2 regions of the Gemmatirosa kalamazoonensis genome follow, and region 2 is predicted to be linked to the other one. Evidence: riboswitches for the same ligand, from Rfam matches in the RefSeq annotation. Region 2 holds a riboswitch; the other holds the start of a gene.
The links. A riboswitch is a leader RNA that binds a small molecule or an ion and turns the genes downstream of it on or off. The one in region 2 is predicted to bind S-adenosylmethionine.
Positions count from the first base shown of each region.

Region 1 (7,443 bases), on a different replicon from region 2:
CCGCGCCGACGTACGTCGCGAGCGTCGAGCGCGTCAGCGTCGCGACGGCGTACAGCACCGCGCCGACGAGCAGCAGGTTCGGGAGCACGAGCACGACGAGCGCCCACAGATACGCGACCGGCCGCACGGCGCCGAGCCGGTCGGGCTCCACCTGGAGCACGAGTGGCGCGAGCATCAGCACGAGCGCCGCGAGCGTCATCGCCGTGAGTGCGGCGAGCAGCGCCCCGGCGAACCGGCCGAGCAGGTAGCGCGGCTTCCCGATCGGCCGCGAGAACACGAGCTCCGTCATGCCGTGCTCGGTGTCGCGCAGCGCCGCGTTCGCGCAGAAGATCGTGAGCACGAACACGGAGAACAGCGACAGGAGGCCGAGCGACTGCGCGATCGTGTAGGGCGCGTTCACGTCGACGCTCTTCGGCCCGTAGCCGGTGCCGACGAGCGTCGCGGCGCCGCCGGCGAGGGCGAGCGCGGCGGCCGCGAACGTGAGCCGGCGCGTGTGGTAGCGCCACTCGAAGCGGAGGATGCCTCCCAGCATCACGCCGCTCCCGCGGTGCCTAACGCGGCGAAGTACACGTCCTCGAGGTCCGGCGCGAGCGGCTCGAACCCGTCGTCGGGCGCCGCGTCGGCGAGCACGCGCAGCCGCGTGCGCCCCGCGTGGAGCTGGGCCGAGAGCACGCGGAGCCGCGCGGCGTACGATGCGACGTCGGACTTCGCGACGGTCCTCCCCCACACGCGCCCGTGCAGCTCGTCGACGAGCGCGTCCGGCACGCCCTCGCGCACCACGGCGCCGCCGGCGAGGATCGCCATGCGCGGGCAGAGCTGCCGAACGTCCTCCACGATGTGCGTGGAGAGGATGACGACGACGTTCTCGCCGATCTCGCTCAGCAGGTTGTGGAACCGGTTGCGCTCCTCGGGGTCGAGCCCCGCCGTCGGCTCGTCGACGATGACGAGCCTCGGGTCGCCGAGCAGCGCCTGCGCGATGCCGAAGCGCTGCCGCATGCCGCCGGAGAAGCCGCTCACCGCGTGCTTGCGATGCGCCCACAGGTTCGTCTGCGCGAGCAGCGCGTCGACCTGCGTCCGTCGCGCGCGCCGATCGGTGATCCCCTTCAGCAGCGCGAGGTGATCGAGCAGCTCCAGCGCCGACACGCCGGGATACACCCCGAAGTCCTGCGGCAGGTAGCCCAGCGCTCGGCGGTGCGCCTGCGGGTCGTCGAGCACCGGCCGGCCGTCGAGCGAGACGGTGCCGGCGTCGGGCGCCTGCAGCGTGGCGAGCGTGCGCATGAGCGTCGACTTCCCGGCGCCGTTCGGGCCCAGGAGGCCGAACAGCCCGCGGCCGATGGTGAGGTCCACGCCGCGCAGCGCCTGCACCCCGTTCGGGTACGTCTTCGTGATGCCCTGGATGATCAGCATGTCCTGGCCAACGGCCCCGGCCGGCGCCGGGATTCGCCCGTCCGGTAACTGTCGTGTTAATCTCCGACTTAATGCTGACGTCCTCCGACCTTCACTTCTTTGCCGGCATCGCCCGCGCCGAGTCGCTCGCCGCGGCCGCCCGGGCGCTCGGCGTCACGCCGCCCGCGGTGACCCAGCGCCTCCAGGATCTCGAGCGCCGACTCGGCGTCCGGCTCGTCGAGCGGAGCGGGCGGCGGGTGACCCTGACGGCCGAGGGAGAGCTGCTCGCCGCGCGCGGTCAGGAGATCGCCGACGACCTCGCGAGCCTCACCGAGACGCTCGCCGCGCGCCGCGGCGTGGTGGCGGGCCACCTGCGGGTGCTCGCCCCGCTCGGCTTCGGCCGCGCCCACGTCGCGCCGGCGGCGGGTCGCTTCTTCGCCGACCACGCCGAGGTGACGCTCGACCTCGTGCTCTCCGACCGCATGGGACGCGTGGCCGAGACGTCGTGGGACGTCGCCGTGCACATCGGCGAGCTGCGCGACTCGTCGCTCGTGGCGACCCGCCTCGCGCCGAACGACCGCATCCTCTGCGCATCGCCGTCGTTCGTCGCGCGATACGGCGTGCCCGACGCGCCCGCCGACCTGCGCGACTTCGCGTGCATCGCGCTCCGCGAGAACGACGAGGACGTGACGATGTGGCGCTTCGCGCGCGACGACGGCGCGGCCGAGTCGGTACGCGTGGAGCCGCGACTCGCGACGAACGACGGCGAGGTCGTGCGCGAGTGGGCCGTCGCGGGACGCGGGATCATCGTGCGCTCCGAGTGGTCCGTGGCCGCCGACCTGCGCGCGGGCCGACTCGCGCGCCTGCTCCCCGGTTGGCGTCTCCCCTCGGCGGACGTCATCGCGTTCGTGGGCCCGCGACGCGGACGCTCGGCGCGGGCGACGCGGTTCGTGGAGTACTTGCGAGAGGCGCTGACGCCCGTCCCGTGGCGCGCGGACTCCTGAGCTCGACGGCACCCGTCGCGTCGTGAGAGGTGCGCCGGCGTCGGAATGATGTCGTGGAAGGATGCCGGCCATCGAAGTTGCGCCATGAGCCGACACGATCTCATCGAGCGCGACCTCACGTACTCCGTCATCGGCGCCTTCTTCGAGGTGTACAACACGCTCGGCTACGGCTTCCTCGAGCAGGTGTACGTGGAAGCGCTCACGCTCGAGCTGCGCGACCGCGGCCATCTCGTCGAGCGCGAGCAGTCGGTGTCGGTGAGCTACAAAGGCCGAGTGATCGCGCGACTGAGGATGGACGTGATCGTCGATCACAAGATCGTGGTCGAGGTCAAGTCGACGCAGCACCTGTCGCCGTTCGCGTCGCGACAGCTGCTCAATTACCTGCGAGCGACCGATCTGCTCGTCGGGCTCCTGCTGCACTTCGGGCCGGAGGCGAAGCATCACCGCGTCGTCTGCGAGCGCGTGCGACGCTCCTCGTGACGCACGACGCCGAAATAGGAGACGCGGATGCCGCGGATCACGCGGATAGGCTCGCGACTGAAGCCTATCCGCGCGATCCGCGTGATCCGCGTCCGAACCACGAGGAGCTCTGCAGTCCAGGGAGCGACGCCCCGGCGCAGAGGCGCTCGCATCGCCGTCCCCCGCTTGACGCCGACCCGCCCCACCACTAGCATCCCAGACACAACTGAACGCCCGTGGTGATTTGCCGCCTATTGCCGCCACGTAAAACAAGGTGCTAAAACGCGACGCGCCCGGCGGCCATCTCCGCCCGGGCGTTTGTCGTTGGTAGCCAGGACCCACCGCGGCGCGGGGGGCTCGGCCACCGACTCCAGCAGAAAGCAGGTCGCTGGCGGCTCGTCCTCCCCCGGGAGGACGGTGGTCCGGCGGCCCCTCCAGCAGCGACCCCCGGACCTCGTCGGCCCGGGGGTCTTCGTTTGGAGGGTGCGATGCTGACAGTGGAGCGCGCGACAGGGGTGCCTAACTACGAGCTCGTCGGCCCGGCCGGTGCGCCGGTGGTCGTTGCGCTCGGCGGCATCTCCGCGAACGCGCACGCGGGCGCCACGGCGGCCGATCCCGCGCCGGGGTGGTGGGACCCCGTCGTCGGACGCGGCCGCGCGCTCGACACCACGCGCCTGCGCGTGCTCGGCATCGACTGGCTCGACGGCGGCCGCGGCGACGACGGTCGGCCGGCGCGCATCGTCACCACGTACGACCAGGCCGACGCGCTCGTCGCGGCGCTCGACGCCGTCGAGGTCGAGCGCGTGCACGCCGTGATCGGCGCGTCGTACGGCGGCATGGTGGCGCTCGCGTTCGCCGAGCGCTACCCGGAGCGCGTCGAGCGGCTCGTCGTCGTGAGCGCGCCGCACGAGGCGCATCCGCTGTCCACCGCGCTGCGCACCGTGCAGCGGCGCGTCGTGGAGCTCGGCATCGAGACCGGTCGCGCGCACGACGCGCTCGCCCTCGCGCGCGCGCTGGCGATGACGACGTATCGCGGCGCGCGCGAGTTCGCCGAGCGGTTCGACTCGCGCCCCGACACGATCGACGGCGCCGACGCGACGTTCCCCGTCGAGCGGTACATCCTGCACCACGGCCGGAAGTTCGCCGCCGCGTGGCGCCCGGAGCGCTTCCTCGCGCTCTCGCTCTCCGCCGACCTGCACCGCGTGGATCCCGCCGCGGTGCGCGTGCCGACGACGCTCGTCGCCGCGGAGGGCGACGCCATCGTGCCGCGCGAGCAGATGGCCGAGCTGTCCATGCTGTTAGGCGCGCCGAACACGCTCGTCGATCTCGCGTCGCGCAACGGCCACGACGCGTTCCTCACCGAACCGGCCGCGATCGGCCGCATCCTCGCCACCGCCCTGTGTACCCGGAGCTTCGCATGAGCGTCGACCGCACGATCCGTCAGCAGGCGACCGCGACCCGCGCCGTCCGCGCCGGCATCGCCTCGGACACGCAGCACGGCGCCGTGGTGCCGCCGATCCATCTCTCGTCGACGTTCGCGTTCGACGGCCTCGGGGGGAAGCGCGAGTACGACTACACGCGCAGCGGCAACCCCACGCGCACGCAGCTCGCCGACGCGCTCGCGGAGCTCGAGGGCGGCACGGCGGGCGTCGTCACGAGCACGGGGATGTCCGCGGTCACGCTCGTGCTGCAGCTGCTCGCGCCGGGCGATCTGGTGCTCGCCGCGCACGACTGCTACGGCGGCACGCACCGCCTGCTGAACGCGCTCGCACGCCGCGCGCACTTCGACCTGGGCTTCGTGGATCTCACGGCGACGACGAGCGCCGTGGCCGAGATCGCGCGCCGCCGCCCGCAGCTCGTGTGGATCGAGACGCCGAGCAATCCGCTCCTCCGCATCACCGACGTGCGCCGCATCGCCGCCGCCGCGCATGCCGCCGGCGCGCTCGTCGTCGTCGACAACACGTTCCTGTCGCCCGCGCTGCAGCAGCCGCTGCTGCTCGGCGCGGACGTCGTCGTGCACTCGACGACGAAGTACCTCAACGGCCACAGCGACGTCGTCGGCGGCGCGGTCGTCGTGCGCGACCCCGCGCTCGCGGAATCGTTGGGCTGGTGGGCGAACTGTCTCGGCATCACCGGCGCGCCGTTCGACAGCTACCTCACGCTGCGCGGCGTGCGCACGCTGCACGCGCGCATGGTGCAGCACCTCGCGAACGCGCAGGCGGTCGTCGACGCGCTGCTCGCGCACGACGCGGTGGCGCGCGTGAACTATCCCGGCCTGTCGACGCATCCGGGCCACCAGGTGGCGACGGCGCAGCAGTCCGGCTACGGCGCGATGGTGAGCTTCGAGCTCCACGGCGGGCTGCCGGCGGTGGAGCGGTTCGCGCGCGCGCTGCGCTGCTTCACGCTCGCCGAATCGTTAGGCGGCGTGGAGAGCCTCGTCGCGCACCCGGCGTCGATGACGCACGCGTCGATGGACGCCGCGGCGCGCGCCACGGCCGGCATCTCCGACTCGCTCGTGCGCCTCTCGGTCGGGATCGAGTGCGCCGAAGATCTCGTGGAGGATCTCGAGACGGCGCTCGACGAGGCGCTCGTGGTGACGCCCGCCGTGCCGCCCGCGTTCACCCTGGCCGAGCCCGAGGCGGCGCGCCAGGTCGCGGCGGTCGCATGACTGCTGTTCCGGCAGTCGGGACTCGGGACCCGGGACTCGGGACTCGACCGCCGTCCGCCCACGAGTCCCGAGTCCCGAGTCCCGAGTCCCGACTCCCCGAGTCCCGACTCCCCAGTCCCGCCGCCTTGGCGGTCTACAAGTTCGGCGGCGCCTCCCTCGCCACGCCCGACGCGGTCGCCCACGCCGTGTCGCTCGTCGCGCGGCGCGATGGCGCGCCGACGGTCGTCGTCACCTCCGCGCTCGCCGGCGTGACCGACGCGCTGCTCGCCGTCGCGCACGCGGCGGCCACCGCGACGCCCGCGCAGCTCGACGCCGCGCTCGGCCGCCTGCGCGCCACGCACGCCGCCGTCCTCGACGCGCTGCTCGACGGCGACGACGCGCGCACGCTGCACGACGCGCTCGACGCTTCGCTGGCCGAGGTCGCGGCGCTCGCCGCGGCCGCGCGCGCCATCGGTGAGCTGGCGCCGCGCGAGGTGGACCGCGTCGTCGCGCGCGGGGAGCGGCTCGCCGCGCGCATCGTCGCCGCGGCGCTCGGTCGCGCCGGCGTGCGTGCCGAGTACGTCGACGCGACCGATCTCGTCGTGACGGACGGCGCGTACGGCGAGGCGGCCCCCGATCTCGCGGCCACCGCGCCCGCCGCGCGGCGCGTGCTGCGGCCGCTGCTGCGCGCGCGCGTGGTGCCGGTGGTGCCGGGATTCGTCGGCCGCGGTCCGCGCGGCGAGACCGTGACGCTCGGGCGCGGCGGTTCCGACCTCTCCGCCACCGTGCTCGCCGCGGCCCTGGGCGCGCGGCGCGTGGTGCTGTGGAAGGACGTGCCGGGGCTGCTCACCGCCGACCCGCGCGCGGTGCCTAACGCGCGCGTCGTGCCGCGGCTCGGCGCGCGCGAGGCGGCGGCGCTCGCGCACTACGGCGCGAAGGTGCTGCACCCGCGCGCGCTGGCGCCGCTCGCGCTCGCGCCGGCGGGGAAGGGCACGCGCGTGCTCGTGCGGCCGTTCGCGCGGCCGGACGAGCGCGGCACCGAGATCGTCGCGCGGCGCGTGGAGTCGCGCGCGCCGGTCGTCGCGGTCGCGGCGACCATGGACCAGGCGATCGTGCGGGTCGTCGGACGCGGGCTGCACGCGCTCCCCGGCGTCGCGGCGCGCGCGCTCGCCGCGCTGCACGCCGCAGGCGTGCCGGTCTCGCTCGTGTCGCAGGCGGCGTCGGCGTACGACGTGTCGGTCACCGTCGACGGCGCGCGTGCCGCGCACGCGCTCGACGCGCTGCGCCGCGCGCTCGCGCCGGAGCTCGCGAGCGGGGAGCTGGAGTCGGTCGACGCGCGCGTCGGCGTCGCGACGGTGGGCGTCGTCGGCGCGTGCGCGGCGGACGACGCGCGCGCGGCCGCCCGTGCGCTCACGACGCTCGCCGACGCCGGGATCGCGCCGCTCGCCACGGCGCAGGGCGCGGCGGGCGCGAGTCTGTCGCTCGTCGTCGACGCGACGCGCGCGGTGGAGGCGCAGCGCGCGCTCCACGAGGCGTTCCGGCTGCATGAGCCGGCGGCGGCGCGCACGGCGCGCGTCGCGCGCACCGACGTGGTGCTGTTGGGCGCCGGCGCGATCGGACGCGAGCTCGCGGCGCAGATCGCGGCCGCGGGCGCGCGCTCGCCGCTCCGCGTCTGCGCGCTGGTCGACCGCTCCGGCTTCGTGTTCGACGCGGGCGGGCTGTCGCGGCGCCGCATCGCGGAGCTGTGCGGCGCGAAGGTCGCGGGACGTCCGCTCGCGCTCGCTCCCGGCGCGCGCGCGGCGACGGCGGCGGAGGCGCTCGACGCCATCGCGGCGCACCGGCCGTCGCGGCCCGTACTCGTCGACGTCACCGCCGCCGACACCGGTGCGCTGCTGGAGCGCGCGTTAGGCACCGGCTGGGACGTGGTGCTGGCGAACAAGGTGCCGC
Region 1 covers NZ_CP007129.1:434,784-442,226, forward strand. Annotated here, with positions in the region: gene J421_RS24835 (ABC transporter permease) at 1-532, opposite strand, end outside; gene J421_RS24840 (ABC transporter ATP-binding protein) at 532-1,407, opposite strand; gene J421_RS24845 (LysR family transcriptional regulator) at 1,479-2,390, shown strand; gene J421_RS24850 (GxxExxY protein) at 2,475-2,870, shown strand; SAM riboswitch at 3,076-3,152, shown strand; gene metX (homoserine O-succinyltransferase MetX) at 3,338-4,270, shown strand; gene metB (cystathionine gamma-synthase) at 4,267-5,517, shown strand; gene J421_RS24865 (aspartate kinase) at 5,643-7,443, shown strand, end outside.
Region 1: linked by a shared signal. The riboswitch ahead of metX (homoserine O-succinyltransferase MetX) and the one ahead of J421_RS05495 (phosphoadenylyl-sulfate reductase) in region 2 are both predicted to bind S-adenosylmethionine.

Region 2 (7,443 bases):
GGGCTCGTACAGCACCGCGGTGATGTCGTCCATCGAGATCACCGGGAAGTCGCGCCGCACGGCCTCGGGGTCGAGGATCTCGTACGGCACCGCGTGCCGCTCCCACCAGTGGCGCGTGCGATTGAGGAACGGCTCCCAGTCGGGACGCAGGATGAGATCGCCCGTCGTGTGGAACAGGTTGAGCCGCAGGTCCTTGCCCCACTCCGCGTCGAACGCCTTCCACCGCGCGATGGCCTCGCGGGCCCACAGCATCCACATCTCGCCCGTGTCGCGGTCGCCGTACGACGAGCGCACGCCGCGCGACTCGTCGCCGGAGGTGGAGCGCGCGTTGCCGGGGCCGTACGCGTCGACGAGCGTGACCTTCGCGCCCATGCGGCACAGGTGCAGCGCGGTGAAGCTTCCCCAGATGCCGCCGCCGATGACGACGACGTCGGACGACGAGCCGCCGACTAACGGGCGGCGGCGGTGCGCGAGCCCGGGCACGGGCGCCGCTTCGGCGGTGTCGCACGCGCCGAGCAGCGCGATCGTCGCGCCGGCGCCGGCGGCCTTCAGGAAGTCGCGCCGCGTGGGAGTCGAGACGTCGGGATCGTCCGCCATGACCGTTTGGGTGGGGTGCGCGGCAATACTGCCGGCCGGTCCACGGGAAGGCAAACCCGTCGCCGCGCCCTTTCGCGCCGCGCGGCAGGACGACACGATCATGGAACCGTCGATGCGTCGATCCGCTACCCCACACGAGGAGCTCTCATGAACGAGGCGCCGTGACACGGGTGACCGAAGCCACGAAGCGTTCCCTGCTCGCGCTCGTGCCGCTCGTCCTGATCGCCGCGTGCCGCCGCGACACGCCCGACGTGCGCGAGCCGTTAGGCGCGCGGGTGGCGGGGCTCGCGCACCCGGTGCTCTCGACGCACGGCGCCCGCGCGGTGCCCGCCTCCACGACGTCGCTGCCGCCGGCGAGCTACTCGGCCGACCAGGCGGCGCGCGGGGCGCAGGTCTACAAGGCGACGTGCGCGCGCTGCCACCCGCCGGGGCAGCTCGACGGCGACGCGTTCGCGGTGGCGTGGAACGAGGCGCGCGTGTCCACGCTCTACACCACCCTTCGCAACACCATGCCGCAGGACAAGCCCGGAAGCCTCAGCGACTCACAGTACGTGGACGTGATCGCGTACCTCCTGCAGCGGAGTCGCGTGCCGGCGGGCGCGGCCCCGCTGGCGCCGGACAGCGTGGCGCTCCGTGGGCTGCGGATCGCCGTGACGCCGAGGACGCCATGAGGATCGCGCGTCGGATCGCACGCGGAGCCGCCGAGAGCTTCGGTCTCATGCGGAGCCGCGGAGCGCGCGGAGAACGGCGAGCGTCGTCGGTGTGCTCCGCGTTCTCCGCAGCTCCGCGTGCGGCCGTCCTGTCGCTGGCGACGGTCGCCTCGTTGGGCGCGCAGCCGGGCGTGGCGCCGACGAACGACCTGCCGAACCCCTACCGCACCGTGGAGGGGTGGGCGCGGATGCCGGCCGGGCGGACGTGGGGGTCGACGAGCGCCGTGGACATCGACCGCGACGGACGGAGCGTGTGGGTCGCGGAACGGTGCGGCGCGAACAGCTGCGCGGGGTCGGCGCTGCCGTCGGTGCTGCTGTTCGATTCCACGGGGACGCTCGTGCGCGCGTTCGGCGCGGGACTGCTCGTCGCGCCGCACGGCATCCACGTCGACCGCGACGGCAACGTGTGGGTGACCGACTGCGCGTGCACGGGCGGCCGCAACGCGCCGGTGACGCCGGTGACGAAGGACTCCGCGGCGCCGCCGCGCGGCCACCAGGTCTTCGAGTTCGCGCCCGACGGCCGGCTGCTCCGCACGTTAGGCGCCGCCGGCGGCGCGCGGGCGCCGGGGTACTTCTGGCAGCCGAACGACGTGCTCGTGGCGCCCGACGGCTCCGTGTTCGTGTCGGAGGGGCATTCGTCGCAGCCCGGATCCGTCGCCCGGGTGCTGAAGTTCGACCGCGCCGGCACGCTGGTGAAGACGTGGGGCACGTTCGGCAAGGCGTCTAACGAGATGGACCAGCCGCACGCGCTGGCGATGGACTCGCGCGGGCGGCTGTTCGTCGGCGACCGCGGCAACGACCGCATCCTGATCTTCGACCAGGACGGCGCGCTGCTCGACACGTGGTATCAGTTCGGGCGGCCGAGCGGGATCTGGATCGACGCGCGCGACACGATCTACGTCGCGGACTCCGAGTCGGGCTCGGTGGCGCCGGCGCACGGCGCGTGGAAGCGCGGCATCCGCATCGGGTCGGCGCGCACGGGCGCGGTGACGGCGCTCATCCCCGACCCCGCGACGAACCCCCCGAGCACGAGCGCGGCGGAGGGCGTGGCGGTGGACGCGCGCGGCGTGATCTACGGCGCGGAAGTGGGGCCGCGCGCGCTGAAGCGGTACGAGCGGATCCCGTGACGGGACGCGCCGCACGAGGTGCCTAACGATGCGCGTTTCGCAAGGCAGAGTACGGCGAATCGTGCGACGTTTGTACGAACGACGTCCGTCACTCGGCACTTGACGCACGCGCGGCGCGACCGTTATCGTCGCGGAGACAACCGAACACCCGTGGTCATTTGCCGCCTATTGCAGCCACGTTAAAGAACTGCTAAAACGCGATCAGCCCGGCGGCCACCGCCGGGCTTTTTTGTCCTCCGCGACCACCATTTCGCGCCTTACCACATGCACGCTCGCACGCTCACGACCCGGAAGCGGAACGAATGCGCATGCGCGTGCGAATGCGGGTGCGAATGCGCGCGCGCGCGCGCGGACGGCCGGGGACGACGCGTCGATGTCGATGACGCGATTCGCCACAGACGCGATCCCTTCCCCGGCCGCTCGCCCAGAGCGGCCGTTCTGTTTTCTCACGGAGGCGTCCCATGACCATGCACGACGCCGACACCCTGCGACACCTGCATCCCGCGGCGATCCTCGCGTGGGCGGTCGAGACGTTCCGCGGCCGCGTGGCGATGACGATCAGCTTCGGCGGACCCGGTGTCGTGCTCGCGCACCTGCTGAGCCGCATCGACCAGACCGTGCCAGTGATCTTCCTCGACACCGGCCTGCTGTTCGAGGAGACGTACGCGTTCCGGCAGCGGTTCGCCGAACGCTACGGGCTGCACGTGGTCGACGTGCGACCCGCGGAAGATCCGGGGCCGCTGTACGAGACGGACCCCGACCGCTGCTGCACGATCCGCAAGGTCGATCCGATGGCGCGCGCGCTCGGCGACTACGATGCGTGGGTGAGCGCGATCCGACGCGACCAGGGCGAGTCGCGCCGCGACGTGGAGGTCGTCGAGCAGCACGAGGTCGACGGGCGCCCGCTGCTCAAGGTGCACCCGCTCGCGCACTGGGACCGCGCGACGGTGTGGCGCTACATCGTCGAGCACGAGATCCCGTACCACCCGCTGCTCGACCGCGGCTACACGAGCCTCGGCTGCTGGCCGTGCACGCGGCGCACGCACGCCGGCGAGGGCGAGCGCGCGGGGCGCTGGAGCGGCCGGGCGAAGACGGAGTGTGGGCTGCACACGTTCACGGCGCGCGCGTCTGCGCCAGCCACCACGAGCCTAACGGAGGCCAGGCCATGACCGACGTCACGGACGATACCGCGACCGACGACCGGAAGGAGACCGCGGCACAGCGCGTCGAGCGCATCAAGCGCGAGAAGGCGCCGTGGTCGATCATGGACGACATCCGCCGCTACGCACGGGAGGGCTTCGCGTCGATCCCGGTCGAGGACCTCGGCGTGCGCTTCCGCGCGTGGGGGCTGTACACGCAGGGCGACGGGCGGGGCACGCGCGGCGAGGAGCAGCCGTTCTTCATGATGCGCGTGCGCACGCCGAACGGGCTGCTCACGTCGGCGATGGTGCGCACGATCGCCGACCTCGCCGACCGCTACGCGCGCGGCGCCATCGACATCACGAACCGGCAGAACTTCCAGCTCCACTGGCTGCGCATCGAGGACATCCCGACCGTGTGGGATGCGTTGTCGAGCGTCGGGTGGACGAGCCAGGGCGCGTGCGGCGACAACACGCGCACCGTCACCGGCTGCCCGCTCGCCGGCGTGGACCACGAGGAGCTGATCGACGCCTCGCCGATCGCGCTCGCGGTGGACCGCTTCCTCAACGGCAACGCGGACTACGCGAACCTGCCGCGCAAGTTCAAGATCACGATCACCGGCTGCGCGCACTGGTGCACGTATCCCGAGATCAACGACGTCGGCGCGACGGCCGTGCGGCGGGCCGACGGCGTGGTGGGCTTCCACGTGCGCGTCGGCGGTGGGCTCTCCACGCGTCCGCATCTCGCTGTGAAGCTTCCCGCGTTCGTGCTGGCGGAGCAGCTGCCGGAGGTCGTGAACGCGATCGTCGGCATCTTCCGGGACTCCGACGAGCTGCGGCAGAACCGCGCGAAGGCGCGGATGAAGTTCCTGTTCATCAACCACGGCTGGACCGCGGACAGCTTCCTGGCCGAGATCGAGCGGCGCGTCGGCTACTCGCTCGCGCCGGCGGTCGAGGAGCACCCGCCGGAGGGACGCTACCGCGACCACCTCGGCGTGCAGCCGCAGAAGCAGCCGGGGCTCCACTACGCGGCGTTCTCGGTGCTCTCGGGGCGCATCGATCCCGAGCGGCTGCGCGCGGTGGCACGGCTCGCCGACACGTACGGCGACGGCTCGCTGCGGCTCACCGCGACGCAGAACGTCGTGGTGCCGAACATCCCCGCCGAGCGCCTGACGGCGTTCGAGGCGGAGGCGGCGGTGGTGGGCGCGCTGCGGTCGTCGCCGTTCCAGCGCGGCACGGTGTCGTGCACGGGCTCGGAGTTCTGCAAGCTCGCGATCGTGGAGACGAAACAGTTCAGCATCCGACTCGCGGAGGCGCTCGAAGCGCGGCTCCCCGGCTTCTCGGAGTCGATCAAGCTGCACGTCACCGGCTGCCCGAACGCGTGCGGCCAGCACTGGATCGCCGACGTGGGGCTGCAGGGCGTGTTGCTGAACCAGGGCGGCGAGCAGGTGGAGGGGTTCGATGTGTTCGTGGGCGGTGGCCTCGGCGCGCACAGCGCGACGGCGCACCGCGTCGGCTTCCGCGCCTCGGCGGACGCGCTTCCCGATGCGCTGGAGCGGCTGTTCTCCGTCTACGACGCGGAGCGCGACGGCGACGAGTCGTTCCGCGAGTGGACGTCGCGCGTGGGCGACGCGGCGGTGAAGGCGGCGCTCGCGGGCGTGCCGGCCGCGCCGAGCCTGCCTAACGCGAAGGCCGTGGCGGTGCCGGCATGAGCGCCACGCCTCGCTACTATCCGGTGATGCTCGACCTCACCGGGCGGCTCGCCGTCGTGGTGGGCGGCGGCGCCGTGGCGGCGCAGAAGGCGCGCGAGCTGGCGGAGGCGGGCGCGCGCGTGCGCGTCGTCGCGCCGGAGGTCGGTCCGGCGATGGCGGAGCTGTCGGGCGTGGTGACGCTCGAGCGGCGCGCGTACCGCGAGGGCGATCTCGCGGGCGCCGCGATCGCGGTGGCGGCGACGGACGATCGCGCGGTGAACCACGCGGTGTGGGAGGAGGCCGAGGCGGCGCACGTGCTGCTGAACGCGGTGGACGACGTGGCGCACTGCCACTTCATCGCGCCGTCGGTGCACCGCGAGGGCGACATCACGGTGACCGTGTCGACGGCGGGCCACTGCCCGACGCTCGCCGTGCGGCTGCGCGAGCGCATCGCGCGCGTGGTGCGCCGCGAGCACGGCGAGTTCGCGCGGCTCGCCGGTGCGCTGCGCACCGACATCGCGCGGCGCGTGCCCGACTTCGCGGCCCGGCGCGCGCTCTGGTACCGCATCGTCGACTCGGACGCGATCGACGCGGTGCGGCGCGGGGAGACGGACGAGGCGCTGCTGATCATCGAGCGCCTCGTGCGGGAGGCCGAGCGTGGAGCGTGGAGCGTGGAGCGTGGAGCGCCCTTCGCTGCCACGCTCCACGCTCCACGCTCCACGCTCGGCGTGGTCCATCTGGTCGGCGCCGGCCCGGGCGACGCGGAGCTCATCACGATGCGCGGCCTGCGGCTGCTCCGCTCGGCCGACGTCGTCGTGTACGACCAGCTCGTCGGCGCCGAGCTGCTGACGTACGCGCGGCCCGACGCGCGGCTCGTCTGCGTGGGGAAGCACGGGCACGGCGCGTTCACGCCGCAGCAGGACATCGACGCGCTGCTGATCGCGGAGGCGCGCGCGGGGCGGCGCGTGGTGCGGCTCAAGGGGGGCGATCCGTTCGTGTTCGGGCGCGGCGGGGAGGAGATGGCGGCGCTGCGCGCGGCGGGGGTGCGGTGCGAGGTGGTGCCGGGGGTGTCGTCCGCGGTCGCGGCGCCGGCCGCGGCGGGGATCCCGCTCACGCATCGCGCGCTCGCGTCGGGATTCGCGGTGGTGACGGGCCACGAGTGCGGCGAGGGCACGCGACTCGACTGGAGCGCGCTCGCGCGCGTGCCGACGCTCGTCGTGCTCATGGGGCTGCGCGCGCTGCCTAACATCGTTGGGCGCCTCGCGGCTCACGGCCTGGACCTGGACACGCCTGCGGCGGTCGTGTCGCGCGGCACGCTCCCCGATCAGCGCGTGGTGACCGGGACGCTGGCGACGATCGCCGATCTCGCCGCGGCGGCGGATCTCGCGCAGCCGGCGACGCTCGTGATCGGCGAGGTCGTCCGGCTGCGCGACGCGGGCCGCCTAACGACCGGGCAGCGCGAGCGCGACGAGGGAAGTGTTCGCGCCGGCGCCGGTGGCGAACACGATGTACTGCTTCCCCTGGTGTAGGAACGTCATCGGCACGGCGGTGGTGCGCGACGGGATCGTGACGGCGCCGACTTGCTTGCCGGTGGCCTTGTCGACCGCGTAGAGCTGCGGCGGGCCCGGAGGCGCGAAGGAGCGGCCGGTGCCGTAGATGACGAGCGTCTTCGTCGTGATCACCTGCGGCTGGCCGCGCCCGCCCGTCGACGGCGGGAGCTGCACGCCGGCGAACAGCGGGTCGGTGGTGGTGACCGGGAGCAGCTTGCCGCCGCTCGGGATCCACCACGCCTTGTCGCCGGAGTTCATGTCGTACGCCGTGACGCCGCCTAACGGCTTCGGCTTCAGGATCGACACGCCGCCGATCATCGTGCCGCTCGAGCGCCCCTCGAAGCCGCCGATCGGCCCCTTCGGCGGCGTGTAGCCCGGCGGCGCGGGGAGCGCGCCGAGCAGGCCGCAGCTGTCGTGCACGGAGCTGTAGCGGAACTCGGAGCACGGATCCTTCTGCACCTGGATGGTGCTCAACCCACTCTGCGCACCGACGTAGAGCATCCCCGTCTCCGGGTCGGCCGCGGCGCCGCCGTCGATGTTCACCCCGCCCGACGCGCCCGGCGCGTACCACGAGCAGCGGTAGCCGCTCTTCCCCGTGCCGTCAGCCAGCGACGCGGGGATGAAGTACG
Region 2 covers NZ_CP007128.1:1,238,307-1,245,749, forward strand. Annotated here, with positions in the region: gene J421_RS05480 (NAD(P)/FAD-dependent oxidoreductase) at 1-597, opposite strand, end outside; gene J421_RS05485 (c-type cytochrome) at 768-1,268, shown strand; gene J421_RS05490 (NHL repeat-containing protein) at 1,358-2,434, shown strand; SAM riboswitch at 2,575-2,645, shown strand; gene J421_RS05495 (phosphoadenylyl-sulfate reductase) at 2,896-3,603, shown strand; gene J421_RS05500 (nitrite/sulfite reductase) at 3,600-5,285, shown strand; gene cysG (siroheme synthase CysG) at 5,282-6,793, shown strand; gene J421_RS05510 (outer membrane protein assembly factor BamB family protein) at 6,707-7,443, opposite strand, start outside.